DNA from 2 places in the Actinobacillus delphinicola genome. Region 1 is predicted to be linked to the other one. Evidence: riboswitches for the same ligand, from Rfam matches in the RefSeq annotation. Region 1 holds a riboswitch; the other holds the start of a gene.
What was found. Region 1 has a riboswitch for thiamine pyrophosphate ahead of thiB (thiamine ABC transporter substrate binding subunit). Riboswitches for the same ligand answer to the same signal wherever they lie in the genome.

Region 2: another riboswitch for thiamine pyrophosphate. It lies ahead of EL259_RS06675 (ABC transporter ATP-binding protein); the one in region 1 lies ahead of thiB (thiamine ABC transporter substrate binding subunit).

The regions. Positions count from the first base shown of each region.
Region 1 is NZ_LR134510.1:134,752-142,482, reverse strand. It holds gene pgi (glucose-6-phosphate isomerase) at 1-397, shown strand, start outside; gene EL259_RS00655 (phospho-sugar mutase) at 454-2,079, shown strand; gene thiQ (thiamine ABC transporter ATP-binding protein) at 2,181-2,810, opposite strand; gene thiP (thiamine/thiamine pyrophosphate ABC transporter permease ThiP) at 2,791-4,413, opposite strand; gene thiB (thiamine ABC transporter substrate binding subunit) at 4,415-5,410, opposite strand; TPP riboswitch at 5,478-5,564, opposite strand; gene EL259_RS00635 (hypothetical protein) at 5,737-6,348, shown strand; tRNA gene EL259_RS00630 (tRNA-Arg) at 6,463-6,538, shown strand; gene asnS (asparagine--tRNA ligase) at 6,640-7,731, opposite strand, start outside.
Region 2 is NZ_LR134510.1:1,420,128-1,427,858, forward strand. It holds gene tenA (thiaminase II) at 1-62, opposite strand, end outside; gene EL259_RS06665 (ABC transporter substrate-binding protein) at 71-1,015, opposite strand; gene EL259_RS06670 (ABC transporter permease) at 1,028-1,768, opposite strand; gene EL259_RS06675 (ABC transporter ATP-binding protein) at 1,771-2,454, opposite strand; TPP riboswitch at 2,515-2,604, opposite strand; gene EL259_RS06680 (ClpXP protease specificity-enhancing factor) at 2,779-3,216, opposite strand; gene EL259_RS06685 (glutathione S-transferase N-terminal domain-containing protein) at 3,225-3,860, opposite strand; gene folK (2-amino-4-hydroxy-6-hydroxymethyldihydropteridine diphosphokinase) at 3,972-4,451, opposite strand; gene pcnB (polynucleotide adenylyltransferase PcnB) at 4,451-5,836, opposite strand; gene dksA (RNA polymerase-binding protein DksA) at 6,007-6,447, opposite strand; gene EL259_RS06705 (DNA internalization-related competence protein ComEC/Rec2) at 6,663-7,731, shown strand, end outside.

The DNA.
Region 1 (7,731 bases):
TCAAAAATTATTATCTAACTTCTTTGCACAAACTGAAGCATTAGCATTCGGTAAAACAGCTGAAGAAGTGAAAGCAGAATTTGAAAAAGCAGGCAAAGCTTGGGATGACGTAAAAGATATCGTTCCATTTAAAGTATTCCAAGGTAACAAACCAACAAATTCTATTTTATTACAAGAAATTACGCCATTTAGCCTTGGTGCCTTAATTGCGATGTACGAACATAAAATCTTTGTACAAGGCGTGATTTTTAACATTTATAGTTTCGACCAATGGGGTGTAGAACTCGGTAAACAACTTGCTAACCGCATTTTGCCAGAGCTTAAAGATCAAGATACAGTAACATCCCATGATAGCTCTACTAATGGTCTAATTAACCAATATAAAGCATGGCGTTAGAACGGCATAACTTTGAGAAATTTAATTCATATTACAACTAAAATAGAGAGGAAAATATGACAGATGTAATTCGATTAGCAACGCAGTGGATGGAGCAAGATCCAGACGCAGAAACTCGTGAAGAGTTGAAAAATTTGATTGCTAAAAATGATGTTGAGGAATTAAACGTCCGTTTTTCTGGTCGTTTACAGTTTGGAACAGCAGGGTTACGTGGACGTTTACAAGCAGGTCCAATGGGTATGAACCGTGTGCTTGTTGCCCAAGCAGCAGCAGGGCTTGCTCGCTACTTATTAGCACGTAATGAAAAACCATCTATCGTTATTGGTTATGATGGTCGTAAAAATTCTCTTCGTTTTGCACAAGATACCGCTGAAATCATGCAAGCAGCAGGGATTGATGCTTTCTTAATGCCAAGTTTACGCCCAACTCCAGTACTTGCATTCTCAGTTCGTTTCATGAAAGCGAGTGCAGGGGTAATGGTAACAGCAAGTCATAACCCGCCAGATGATAACGGTTATAAAGTATATCTTGGTGGTAAAGACGATGGTGCACAAATCGTTGCACCAGACGATAAACTTATCGCAGAACAAATCCAATGGGTTGCGGATAATCAAAAAGTGACGGATATTCCGCGCAGTACTGATTATAAAATGATTGATCAAAGTGTGATTGATGAATATGTAGCACGTACAGCCTCTCTAGCGACTGCACCTGTAAGTCAATTCACTTATGTTTATACTGCAATGCACGGGGTAGGTAAAGAAACTTTATTAAATGTTTTAGATAAAGCAGGCTTACCAAAACCTGTATTAGTGGAATCACAATGCGAACCAGATGGTACTTTCCCAACCGTATCATTCCCTAATCCAGAAGAAAAAGGTGCATTAGATTTAGCGATTGCGAAAGCAAAAGAAGTTGATGCGGAATTTATCGTTGCAAACGATCCAGATGCTGACCGTTTAGCCGTAGCGATTAAAGATGCAAATGGTAACTGGCATAACTTGCACGGTAACCAAGTTGGTCTTTACTTCGGTTGGTTTATCGGAAAAGCAGCACAAAAAGCAGGTAAAAAAGGCGTATTAGGTTGTTCATTAGTATCTAGCCCATTACTTGCAAAAGTCGCTGAATCTTGCGGTTTAGAACACCAAGAAACATTAACTGGTTTCAAATATATCGGTCGTATCCCTGGTTTAATCTTTGGTTTTGAAGAAGCACTTGGCTATCTCGTAAACCCAACAGTAGCCCACGATAAAGACGGTATTTCTGCAATCACTTGCTTCTTAAACTTAATCAACACCTTAAAAGCAGAAGGCAAAACATTTGCACAATTCCAACAAGAATTTGTAGATACTTTTGGTGCCGCTTATAGCGATCAATTAAGTTTACGTGTAGCTGATCTTGGTCGTATTCAACGCATCTTAAAAGCAGTGCGTGAAAATCCATTCCAAGAAATTGGTGGCGTGAAAGTGGAACAATACATCGATCACCTTCAAACTGAAAAACAAAATAATATTCTTGTTTTCAACCTCGCAGGCGGTCAACGTGTAATTTTACGTCCATCAGGTACTGAACCAAAACTTAAAATGTACCTTGATACCAATGGTAAAACTTTGGAACAAGCAAAAGAAATTTGCGCTAATATCAAAGCAAGTTTAGAACAATTTGCTGACACGATTGCGTAAATAAAGTTGAAATTAAATAAAAACCCCAAGGCGAATCCTTGGGGTTTTCTTTTATATAATTATTCAAATCACATAAATTTTCACGAAAATCGGGGCGTGAGTTATTTAACAAAATGCCCCTGTTTGACCTCTAAAATACGATCAAATTTTCCTTGAATTTCATCTACTTGGTGCGTCACCATTAAAAGCGTAGTGTTTTGTTTTTGGCAAAGATCTAAAATCAGATCAAGCATTTCTTGACGCAAAACGGGATCGAGCGCTGAAAAGGGTTCATCAAGTAGCAGAATAGGCTTATGTTGTAACAAACAACGCGCGATAGCAACCCGTTGGCGTTGCCCTCCAGATAATTGTTCAGGAAGGCGGGTAAGATGCTGGACTAACCCAACGGCTTTTGCCGCCTGACAAATCGCATCTCGTTCCGAGGCATTGATTTTTAAACTCGGTTTAATACCAAGTGCAAGATTTTGTTCTACGGTTAAATGCGTAAACAAATTATTATCTTGGAAAAGCATCGCAACAGGGCGTTCAGCGGGTGGCAATAAGGTACAATTCTTACCATTTAGCCAAATTTCACCACGGCTTATCCACTCAAAACCCGCAATTAAATTTAATAGTGTACTTTTCCCTGCACCGCTTTCACCAATGAGTGCAATTTTTTCGCCTTTTTTAGCCGAAAGCGAAAAATGCATAGGCATGTCAGGATAATCAAAATCAATTTGAAGCTGAATCATATTCCTCCACAAAGTAGAATAAAAGGGCACAGAAAATTAATAAAACCAGCGCAGTTACTGATGCACTATCCATCTGGTAGCGCGCAAGTTGTTGATAGAGTAATTGGGGCAATGACGTAAAGTCTTGATTGCCAAATAATGAAATAGCGGTTAAATCGCCAAGTGAAAGGCAAGTTGCCACGGTAAATCCATATTTAATCGGATTTTTTAGATTATGCCATTCGATATATCTTAGACGAGCGAACCTACGGATACCTAATGAATTACATAGCTTTTCATAAAACAACATATTGTTATACATCGGCACGGTAAGAACACGAATCACAAAGGGCAATGCCATTAACGCATTGCAACACATGACAATGCTAAATAACAATGGCGTTGTTGCATCAAAAGAGCGGAGTAGTAAAAAAAGCCCTAATGCCAGAACCAGTGTCGGGATAGCCAAAATCACCATACCGAGATTTAAAAAATTATTTGCAAGCCAAAGATGATTGCGCCACATCCAATAGCGGGCTAAATAGAGAATTGCCATTGCGATGATAACAGTGAGTAGCCCTGCTAACGGAGGCAAAGTAACGGAATAAATTAATGCACGCCATAATTCACTATCGTGTAGGCTATGCCAGAGGTCACCTGAAAACAGTCCCGCCCAAATTGTATTAATCAGTGGCAACAAGATGAAAGCTAATGTCAGCAAAATTACGACAATTTGCATAAATTTTACCGAAAATGTCTGCGTGTCTAGCCACGGGCGACGTTGTGATTGTAATAGTGAGCCTTTTTTGACAAAAAAACTACTGCTACTGAATAAAATAAAGCAGAATAAAAATTGCAATAATGCAAAGATCGCCGCTTTTCCTAAGTCAAAATCAAAAAAGACACTTTGATAAATTGCCACTTCAAGGGTTGTAAATTTTGGACCGCCACCCAAAGTTAATACCACAGCAAAACTGGTAAAACATAACATAAAAATTAACACGAAAGTCGGCAATAATTGTTGGCGTAGATAAGGCAATTCGATAAGGCGGATAAATTGCCAGCCACGAATACCGAGTTGTGCAGCGAGTTGGCGCTGTTCACTCGGGATACTGCTTAGGCTTTGTAAAAATAAACGGCTTGCGAGCGGAATATTGAAAAATAGATGCGCAATTAAAATTCCAGTTAACCCATAAATATCCCATTCACCGACAAAGCCTAGACAATGATAAAGATGAGCGAACCAACCATTTTGCCCGTAAATGCCCATTAATCCAAAAATGACAACCAGAGAGGGTAAAACAAAGGTTAAGGAAAAGAGTTTTAAAATAAGTTTTTTCCCCCAGAATTTCTGATAGAAAAAAGCACGGGCAAACAGGATCCCGAATAAAAGCGATAATATTGCCGAGAGAAAAGCTTGCCAAAAACTGAAGAAAATGACGTGATGTAAATAGCGATCTTGCATGAGATCGTGCCAGCTATAATCTTGTCCCTGTTGCCAAATTGCTGTTAGAGATAAACTATAAAATAAGACGATCGCACATACGACAGCAAAACCGCCACTATAAATCGCTTTATGCTGACGAATAGTCGCGGTTAATTTTTGAAGAGCAAATTTGGTCATATTAATCGGTTAGCGCATTTTGCCAAGTGTTAATCCATTGGCGCATGGTTTGTTGCGGTACGCTTTCTTCTTTTAAATTCGGCAGAACAGATTGTTGGCGTAGATTATCGTAAAGCGGAACGTGAATATTTTGCACAACAGGCAGCATCACATTAGCAGTCGATAAGATTTTTTGAGCTGGTGGGGTAATCATAAATTGTGTGAACGCATTGGTACAATCATTTTCATGATTTTTTAGCGTAGCAACAAATTCAATCTGTGCAACATGCGGAGCAGGGAAGTTGGCAGCCACATAATTGTCATTATGTTCATTTAAAATATGGTACAAAGGTGATGTATTGTAACTTAACACCATATCCGCCTCACCTTTTAAGAAAGCGCCATAAGCCTCAGACCAGCTTTTTGTGACGGTTACCGTATGTTTTGCCAATGTTTGCCACGCAGATTGGATATCTTTTTCAGAATAGACTTTATTCATCCATGCCACGAAACCTTGACCGACCGCAGAAGTACGTGGATCTTCATAAATCACACGGATATCTTGGCGATTAACTAATTCTTGTAAGGATTTTGGCGGATTTTTTAATTTTGTCTTATTATAGATGAATGCATAATCAGCAAAGCCGTAAGGGACAAACGTCGCATTACGGAAATTTTCTGGTAACGTATCAAGATCCACTTTTGCAGGCGTAAAAAGCTGTGATTTTTCTGCTGCATCCAGCATAAAATTATTTAGTCCGATAGCCATATCCGCTTTTGTTTGTTTTCCTTCTAAGCGAATACGGTTAAACATCGTATTTGAGCCATCAAGTGCTGTGTAATGAATTTGGCATTGCGGATGAGATTGTTCAAATAATTGCTTTAACTTCGGACCTGCACCCCATTTTTCAGATGCAAAGCTATTATAGGTATAAACATTGACAGTCTGCATCGCCATAGCAAATGGTGAAGCAAGTAGCAATGTCGTTGTTAAAAAAGAAAATATTTTTTGTTTCATTCTAAACTCCGCAAGAAAACAACATTAATGAAGATGAATGAACCATAAAACATGAGAAGGAAAAGAAAGAAGGGAAGTATTAGTTTCCTACGACAGTCCTAACTGTTTCAGGTTCGCGGGTATATTCTCAGCAGTTGCACCCCGACTAATTGCGGTAAGTGTATTGGAAATACTTAGAAAAGTATAGTGCTTTTAAAATATAAACCTAAAGAGGTAACCATTAGGATAAAAATACACCATTTCTTGGATTTTTATTTGCACAAATAAAAAAGCTTAACTATAATTGCGCCGTTTTTTTACATAAATTTTACATAAAAGGTATTTAAATGAACTTTAAAAAAACTTTACTTGGTGCAAGCATTTTAGCTGCAACCTTAGCACTTTCAGCATGTAATGACGATGCAACATCTGTAGCAAGCAGCCAAGCAACACCAGCTCAAGCAAGCACTGCAACAACTGCTCAAGTTAAAGCACAAGCACATGAAGTGGTTGGTGCAACTAAAACTTTAGCAAAAGATGTTGTTGAAAATGCGAAAGCACAAACTCACGCAGCAGTTGCAGCAACTAAAGAAGCAGCAAGCAATTTAGAAAAAGCAGCAAAAGAACAAGCAGCGGCAGCAGTAGATTCAACTAAAGCAGCAGCAACAAATATGCTTGACTCAATGAAAAAAATGGCAAATGATGCGGTAGATTCTGCAAAAAATACTGCTAAAAGTGCAGTAGATGCTGTTAAAACAACCGCAGCAAACACTGTATCAGATGCTAAAGATAAAGCTGCATCAACTGTAACTAAAGCAGAAGATAAAGCGGCATCAGCAGTTTCAAAAGCAGAAAACAAAGCAAGCGAAACGATGACTAAAGCAGAAGGCAAAGCAGCAAATGCAATGAACTCTGCAAGCCAAGCAGTTGATAAAAAACTTTCTAGCTTACTTTCTTAATTTACGATTTAAGAAACGAAAAGACCGATTTATTCGGTCTTTTTTTGTGGTTAAAAAATTAATAAAAATAATAAGTTGCCGAATTTTACATAACTTTCTATAATAGCGAAAATTGTTCTCATAGCTCAACGGGATAGAGCAGTTGCCTCCTAAGCGACCGATAGAGGTTCGAGTCCTCTTGGGAACGCCAAAATTACCACGCCCGCTTTTTCATAAAATTTTTCGAAAAAGCGGGCGTATTCATTTAAAAAAATAAAAAAGACCGAATAATTCGGTCTTTTTTCATATTAACTAGAAATTCGCATTACGTGGCGCACGTGGGAATGGAATTACATCACGAATATTTTGAACCCCAGTTACATAAACGATTAAACGTTCAAAACCAAGACCAAAACCTGCGTGAGGAACAGTACCGTATTTACGAAGATCACGGTACCACCAGTAATCTTCAGCTTTTAAGCCCATTTCAGCCATACGTTGATCAAGCACTTCTAAGCGTTCTTCACGTTGTGAACCACCAATAATTTCACCGATTCCAGGTGCTAATACGTCCATTGCTGCAACAGTTTTACCGTCATCGTTTAAGCGCATGTAGAATGCTTTGATATCTTTTGGATAGTTTTTCACAACAACAGGTGCTTTGAAGTGTTCTTCTGCTAAGTAACGTTCGTGTTCAGAAGATAAATCAATACCCCATTCAACTTTAAATTCAAAGTCTTTGCCTGATTTCAGTAAGATATCGATCGCATCAGTATAATCAACTTGAACGAAATCTGAGTTGATGAAGTTTTCTAAACGAGTAATTACGTTTTTATCAACACGTTGTGCAAAGAATTCTAAATCATCACGACGTTCTTCCAACACTGCTTTGAACACATATTTAAGCATTGCTTCGGCAAGTTTTGCATCATCTTCTAAGGTTGCGAATGCAAATTCTGGTTCAACCATCCAGAACTCAGCTAAATGGCGAGTTGTGTTAGAGTTTTCAGCACGGAAAGTCGGACCGAAAGTATAAACTTTGCTTAATGCGCAAGCATAAGTTTCCGCATTTAACTGACCAGACACGGTTAAGAAAGATTCTTTACCAAAGAAATCTTGGCTGTAATCCACTTTGCCTTCTTCGGTACGTGGTAGGTTTTCTAAATCTAATGTAGAAACACGGAACATTTCACCAGCACCTTCAGTATCAGACGCAGTGATTAATGGTGTTGCCACCCAGTAGAAACCTTGTTCTTGGAAGAAACGATGGATTGCACCAGCAAGACAGCTACGTACACGTGCAACAGCACCAATGATATTGGTACGTGGGCGAAGGTGAGCAACTTCACGTAAATATTCAATACTGTGGCGTTTTGCTGCCATTGGGTAAGTATCTGGATCTTC
Region 2 (7,731 bases), 550 kb from region 1:
AATTTATGCTCAGTATAATCTTGCCAGTATGGGCAGTTTTGAATGAGGTACGTAATGTTCATAATTCTCCTTAAAGCGCATAGTCTTTGGTGTAGTTAGAAAGGTTTAAATCGTGTGAAATCACATGATTTTTATAGAGGAAAACGGAAAAATTTTGATAATCCGCACGGTTAAGTTTGCTCGGTTTGGGACTGATATAAGGAATAGTATCTTGCCAAGCGAGTTGGTTTAATGGGGTATTTAAAAGTGCGGGATTGTAACTGATAAAGGCTTGCCACGCTTTTTGTGGGTGGGCTTTGATATAATCGGTTGCATCATTGAGCGCTGCTACGAAGCGCTGAAATTTAGGAGCATTGACTTGGTCTTTATGGCAAATTACGACAAGTTCTTCATAATTTGGCACACCATTTTGTTCAGGGAAAAAGGCTTTGGCTTTTACACCCGCAAGTTTAAGTTGGTTGACTTCAAAATTACGAAACGCACCATTAATGGCATCTACACGCTTACTTAAAAGTGCAGGCGAGAGCTCATAATTGACATTCACCATTTTTACGTCATTAAGGGTTAAGCCCGCATGATTAAGCATAGTTTTGAGTACGACACTTTCAAATCCCGAGATAGCATGTCCAATTTTTTTACCTTTGAGATCGGCAAGTGTTTTGATATGACCATCGTCTAGGACGACTAGGCTACTCAATGGCTGATTGAATAGCGAGGCAATGCGTACTAATGGTAATCCCTGTGCGACCGCCATTTGTAATTGAGTTAAATAATCTATCGCAATATCAGCTTGATGAGTGGCTATCAATTTCGGTGGTAGCGATGGATCGGTCGGTTCAATAATATGCACATCGAGATGATATTTTTTGAAAAAGCCTTGTTGCTGCGCAACGATAATGGCGGCATGATCTGGATTAATAAACCAATCTAGCACTAAATTGATTCTGTCTGCTCCGTTGGCAAAAGCGGTTTTAGCAAGGCAGGCAATAAGCAAGATGAATAGTCTTTTTTTCATTGTTTTCTCCAATTAGTTACCATTCCAAAAAATGAATTTTTTTAAAGATTTATCAATCATGAAATAAAGGGTTAAAGTCATAAAAATTAAAACCGATAGGGCAGCAAAAAGCATATCGGATTGCATGCGGGCATTGCTTATTAGCATGAGATATCCCAAACCGTGCGAAGCGCCGACCCATTCGCCAACCACGGCACCAATAGGCGCAATGGTGGCGGCAATACGGATACCTGATCCTACGGCAGGTAGCGCAGCGGGGAGGCGCACACGAGTTAAAATTTGCAGCGGTGTGGCACCACAACTTTTTGCGATAAAGATCATTTCTTGAGGCGTGTTTTTGAGTGCATCAAATACATTACTGGTGATCGGGAAGAAAATGATGATCGTGGTCATCACCAGTTTAGAGAAAAAACCAAAACCGAACCAAAGCACTAAAATCGGGGCAATCGCAAAGATCGGAATCGCTTGGCTAATCAATAAAATTGGTAGCAAAAGGCGAGAAAGCACTTTGTTGTAGAAAAGGAAGATTGCCGTTACGATTCCAAGTATTGTGCCGACAAAGAGCCCTGCTAAAATTTCTAAAAGCGTTTGTGTTCCGTGTTCAAACAATACGCTATGGTATTGAATAAGCGCATTAATGACTTGTTTAGGGCTAGGGAAAATGTAAGGCGGTAAGTCAAATAGCAAAATTGTACTTTCCCAGATTAAACCTAAAATCAGGATTAAAAATAAGCTATGTAAAATTTTATGCATAATTACTCGGCAAGTTTTTTAATTAAAGAGGCATAGGGATTTTCGGTATTGTCCTTATGAGGGAAATGTTCAAGCGGTTGCTTTCCACTACGCAAAATATAAATTTGATCGGCGAAAGAAAGTGCCTCACTCGGGCTGTGGGTAATCATCAAAACGGTTTTATTTATTAAGAGAGATTGGCTCAATTGTAAAAGTTGAATCTTAGTCACTTCATCAAGGGCAGAAAAAGGCTCATCCATTAGAACAACATCGGCATCTTGCATAAGAATACGTGCTAGGGCGACACGTTGACGTTGCCCTCCAGATAAACGAAAAACTTTTTTATGAATATGTTCCTCAAGACCAACAGAATTTAAAAGTTGCTTGGCTTTTTGTGTGGTTTGATATGTTTTTTGGTGACGTAAATGTGCCGCTAATTGAACATTATCAAGGACGGATAACCACGGATAGAGGGAATAATTTTGCGGTAAATAAGCAAAACGAAGGTGTGATGGATAGGAAATTTCACCCGTGATACGTTCATTCGTGCGAAAGCCCGCAATAGCACGTAACAATGAGGATTTACCTACGCCAGATCGCCCAAGTAAGACGGTATTCTTACCAGATTCTAAAGTTAAATTGAGATTTTGGAAAAGGTATTGCTCTTTAAAAGCAATCGCCAAATTTTGGATTTGAATTAAAGACATGTACACCCCGTTGTATTTAATGGAAAATACAATGGAGTAAGATTAGAAAAAGATAGATTAAATGTTTGCATTCTCGTTTCCTACGCCAGTACTAACTGTTTCAGGTTCACGGGACTCTCTCAGCCAATTAAGGCACCCCGACGGATGAGCGACATTCTAGGCAAGTCAAAAAATAAAGTCAAGACACATTATTTAAAAATAATGTTATAAATTAGGCAGTTAATGTTAAATTTTTTCTATCTTTTAATAAAAATCACGCCCCAATAATCATAAAAATTTATGAGAATTGAGGCGTGAAAATATAGATTAGAGCGTATTGTGAGCTTATTTCACGATACGTAAGAAACTATTATCTTTAGCTTTTTTCGCTTTTGGCTTATCTACGGCTTCTTCAAAAGATTGTGGTTGATTTTCTGGTTCACGATTGAGTTCAGCGTAAATATCTTCGGGTTCGAACATCACACCTTCACCATTTTCACGAGCATAAATCGCAACGGCTGCCCCCATTGGGACATGGACGTGGCGAGTTACCCCTTGGAAGCGAGCATTAAAGGAAACCGCATCATCGTTAATTAGGAGATCTCCCGTTGCTTGCATAGAAATATTTAGGATAATTTGCCCATCTTGAACGTATTCTTCAGGGACTTCTGTACCGTAATAATTCGCATCAACCACAAGGTATGGGGTAAGATCATTATCCGAAATCCAATCATAATAAGCTCTTAATAGATAAGAGCGTTTTGCAGATAATTTTTTACTCATAGGGAAACCTATTTTTCTTCCATAAAGTTTTTAGGCGTAACGCAATTAATGGATTCTTGGAATGATTCACGACTGAATACACGATCCATATAGGCTTTTACGGCTTTACTTCCAGCGCCCGTAAATTCTACGCCAAGATTTTGCATTTTCCACAATAATGGAGCAATGTAGCAATCTACTAGGCTAAATTCTTCACTCATGAAATAAGGAGTGAAATGAGCTGAAATCGCAAGGAATTGTTCTTTTAAGAATTTTAATGCACGGGCACGTTCGGTTTCAGTTTTTCCAAATTCTGCAACTTTAATATATTGATACCAACTTTCTTGGATATCATGCATAAGTTGGCGTTTTTGCGCACGTTCCACAGGGAATACCGGCATAAGTGGTGGGTGTGGAAAACGTTCGTCTAAATATTCTAAAATAATGTGTGGTGTACGGATAACAAGGTTACGATCCATTAATGTAGGAACGGTCCCTTTTGAATTGACTTCCATTAAATGCTCATTGATTGTACCAGGTACAATCGTTTCAATTTCGTAAGCTGCACCTTTTTCGGCGAGTACAAAACGAACTTGGTGACAATAAATGTCATCATTGTTTGAAAATAAGGTCATCACTGATCTTTTGTTAGCAGCACTGGTCATCTTTTCCTCCGACGACAAAACAAATAATATAAAAAGGATTACATTTTAGCACAAAATATTTATAAACGGGCAATCTTCTCATTGAATCTAATGGTCAAAGACGACTTTATTCTATTGGATAGCCTTCATCGTATGGTTTATAAACTTTTTTCGTAATTCGCCCACGCTTTCACCTGTAGGTAATACAAGTGCAGGGGCAATATCAAAAAGGGGAATAATCACGAACTCACGCTCACACATTGCATAGTGTGGAACAGTAAGGCGTGGTGTTTTTATGATATCGTTATCAAAAAGTAGGATGTCTAGGTCTAATGTACGTTCTCCCCAATGACGAAGACGGATACGCCCTTGTTGATTTTCGATAGATTGTAATATATCTAAAAGCTCTACAGCCGATAAGGGAGTTTCTAACAATGCAACGGCATTGATGAAGTCAGGCTGATCTTGTGGTCCGAGTGGCGAGCTTTGATAAAATGGGCTGGTTTTTTTTACTGTAACCTGTGGCAACTCGGCAAGCGTAGAGAGTGCTTTTTCGAGTTGCGCAACAGGTGATTGTAAATTACTACCAAGTGCAATATAAACTTGATGCATTAATTTACCTGCTTATTCGGTTTATTGGTAGCCGATTTTCTACGTTGAGAATGGCGACGACGACGGAACGGTTTTTTCTCACCAGAATGCGCTTTTCCTTTGCTTCGTTGTTGGCGTTGTAAAAGTTGAGTGCGTTGAGACTCATTACTTTGTTGATACTCATACCACCACGTTGCTAACTCAATGCTTTCGCCACCTTCAATTTCAGCACGCATTGCTAATAAGTCATAAGCGGCTCGGAATTTTGGATGTTCAAAAGTTCGTGTCGGTGCTTTTCCTTGGCGCTTCATAAGTTGTAATTGCAAGATCCAAATATCACGAATTACTGAAGTATGGCGACGTGGCGCAGCAAGACGCTTACAAAATGTATCTAAAATATCATTACTCGCAAGGTTATAGGCATCATGATTATTTAATCCACCTTCATTTTTAAGTATTTCTACTTTTTCACGTAATGGATACCAGAAAAAAGTAGCAAACAGGAAAGCAGGATTGATTGCTAAATTATCAGCGATACGCTCATCCGTAGATGATAAGGCACGCTCTATCATATGTTGTGTATCATTATCCCCACGTTCTGTGAAAAAAGGCATGAGCGACGGGAAAAGTTGCTCAAATAATCCATATTTTCGCATAAGACGATAAGATTTTACGCCATGTCCAGATTGTAAAAGTTTAAGACTTTCATCATAAAGACGGGCAGGGGGGATATCTTGCAATAGATGGGCAAGTCGTCTTATTGGTGTTTCACTAGGTGAATCAAGGAACATGTCCAATTTTGCCATAAAACGAATTGCCCGTAGCATACGTACAGGATCTTCTTGGTAGCGAATTTCTGGATTACCGATAAGGCGTAATTTACCATTACGTAAATCTTCTAAGCCATTGAAAAAATCGTAAAGTTTGTGTTTATTCGGATCGTAATAGAAAGAATTAACCGTAAAATCTCGACGTGCAGCATCTTGTGACATGTTACCGTAAACATTATCACGTAGAAGCATACCAGAGGCGCTTTGGCGTGACTGGTTATCATTATGTTTTGGCTGGTGATCGGCACGGAAGGTTGCGACTTCAATGAAATCACGTCCAAACATAATGTGTGCTAAGCGGAAACGTTTTCCGACGAGACGACATTGACGTTGGAAAATATGACGAATTTGTTCTGGACGTGCGTTTGTTGCAACATCAAAATCTTTTGGTTTTTTATTTTGTAAAATATCACGTAAACATCCCCCAACGATGTAAGCTTCAAAGCCATTTGCTTGAAGTTTATCGACAATTTGTAAGGCATGTTTATGAATCTTATCTGGATAGATGCCGTACTGTCTTGCATCATGGATATGTGCAGATTTAGAACGCTGATTATGGCGAGGTTTTTGTTCCATTTCATTTGGTGAAACAGAGATATTTACCTCATCTTTTTGGGCGTGAGTCGCATCTGATTTTTTAGTCCAGAATTTTTTTATAAAAGTGAAAATAATTTGCTCCCAACTACTCGCTAAAAATAACAAAAGGGACGTTTTTCACGTCCCACTTTTTCATCTTTACTGGGTGATTATGCCATCATTTGTTTTTCACGGATTTCAGCTAATGTTTTGCAATCAATGCATAGATCAGCTGTCGGGCGTGCTTCTAAACGGCGTAAGCCAATTTCTTCCCCGCATGAATCGCAGTAACCGAAATCTTCATCACGATCTAATTTTTGTAGCGTGCGTTCAATTTTTTTCAGTAACTTGCGTTCACGATCACGAGTACGTAACTCTAGGCTGAATTCTTCTTCCTGAGTTGCACGATCTGATGGATCAGCAAAGTTTGCGGCGTCATCCTGCATACGGTCCATAGTACGATTGCTTTCGGTACAAATCTGTGTATGCCACGCTTGTAGAATTTTTTTAAAGTGTTGAAGCTGTTCTTCACTCATGTATTCTTCGCCTTTTTTCATGCTGTAAGGTTCGACTCCAGCTAAAGAAAGCAAACTTAAGGATGATTTCTTCATCATCTCTACTCCTAACAAAAAAATAATTATTCCAAAAATAAACTTAATGGGGGAATCTAAGGGTCGATATAAATAACAGAAGTTTTTTAAATAAGCAAATAAAAATAACTGTTTTTTCGTAACAAATTGAATATTTGTGAACTTGATCGAAAGAAGAAAAATAATAAAAAGCAGATTTCATTAAATAACCCAATAGTATTAGATGGAGTTCTGTGATGAAAATTCAAAATTATTTTTTAATTCTTATTGGAAAAATTATTTTTATAATTGCGACATTATTTTTACTTTTACCGCTAAATTTTTTAAAAATTTGGCAAGGGACGATTTTTGTTCTATGCTTTTTGATTCTCGTACTAAAATTATTCAAATTTTCTTTTAAAAGTTCTCTTATCGTTATAAGTATTATTGCGATAGTGGGGTATTTTCAGCTCAATTTTCTGCACTATCAACAATTAGCTACTGCCAATCAATATTTACCTACTAAAATTACGACATCCTTTCAAATCAACAGGTTACTAAAACAAGGAGAATATTGCTCTATTATTGCTTCCCTTAGATTACCGACAAATCCGAGTAAACAGCGGATTTATCTTGTATGGAAAGGAAGTAGCATTCCTCAGCTTGATGATGTTTGGCAAGGCGAATTGCATTTGCACCCTTTGACTAGCCGTTTAAATTTTCGGAGCTTTGATAAACAAAAATGGTTTTTCTCACAAGGGATAACGGCTTATGGCTATGTAACAAAATTAAAGAAATTGGGGGCACATCCTACATTACGTACACAATGGCTGGCAAAAACATGGCAACATACACAGGAAATGGCACAACAGGGACTTTTGCTTGCCCTAGCATTTGGTGAGCGAGCATGGTTGAGCTCTCAAGTTACTCAAGTTTATCAACAAACTAATACGGCACATCTCATAGCAATTTCTGGTCTGCATGTCGGTCTTGTTTTTTTATTAGGATTTTACTTAACTCGGCTTGTTCAGTATGTCTTCCCTGTCATTCTAAGAATCGGATTAGCGGACTGGATAGGTTTATTTTTCGCCATAATTTATGCCTATTTAGCAGGTTTTTCTATTCCAACATTGAGAGCATTGCTTGCACTTTTTGCCGTCATTTTTATTCGTTCGCAAAGGCTATGCTTGACCAAATGGCAATATTTTTGGTTGGTGGTGGTAATATTACTCTGCTGCGATCCTAAAACGGTTTTATCTGAAAGTTTTTGGTTATCATTCGCTGCTGTGCTGAGCTTATTGATTTGGTATCAGTTTATACCGCTTT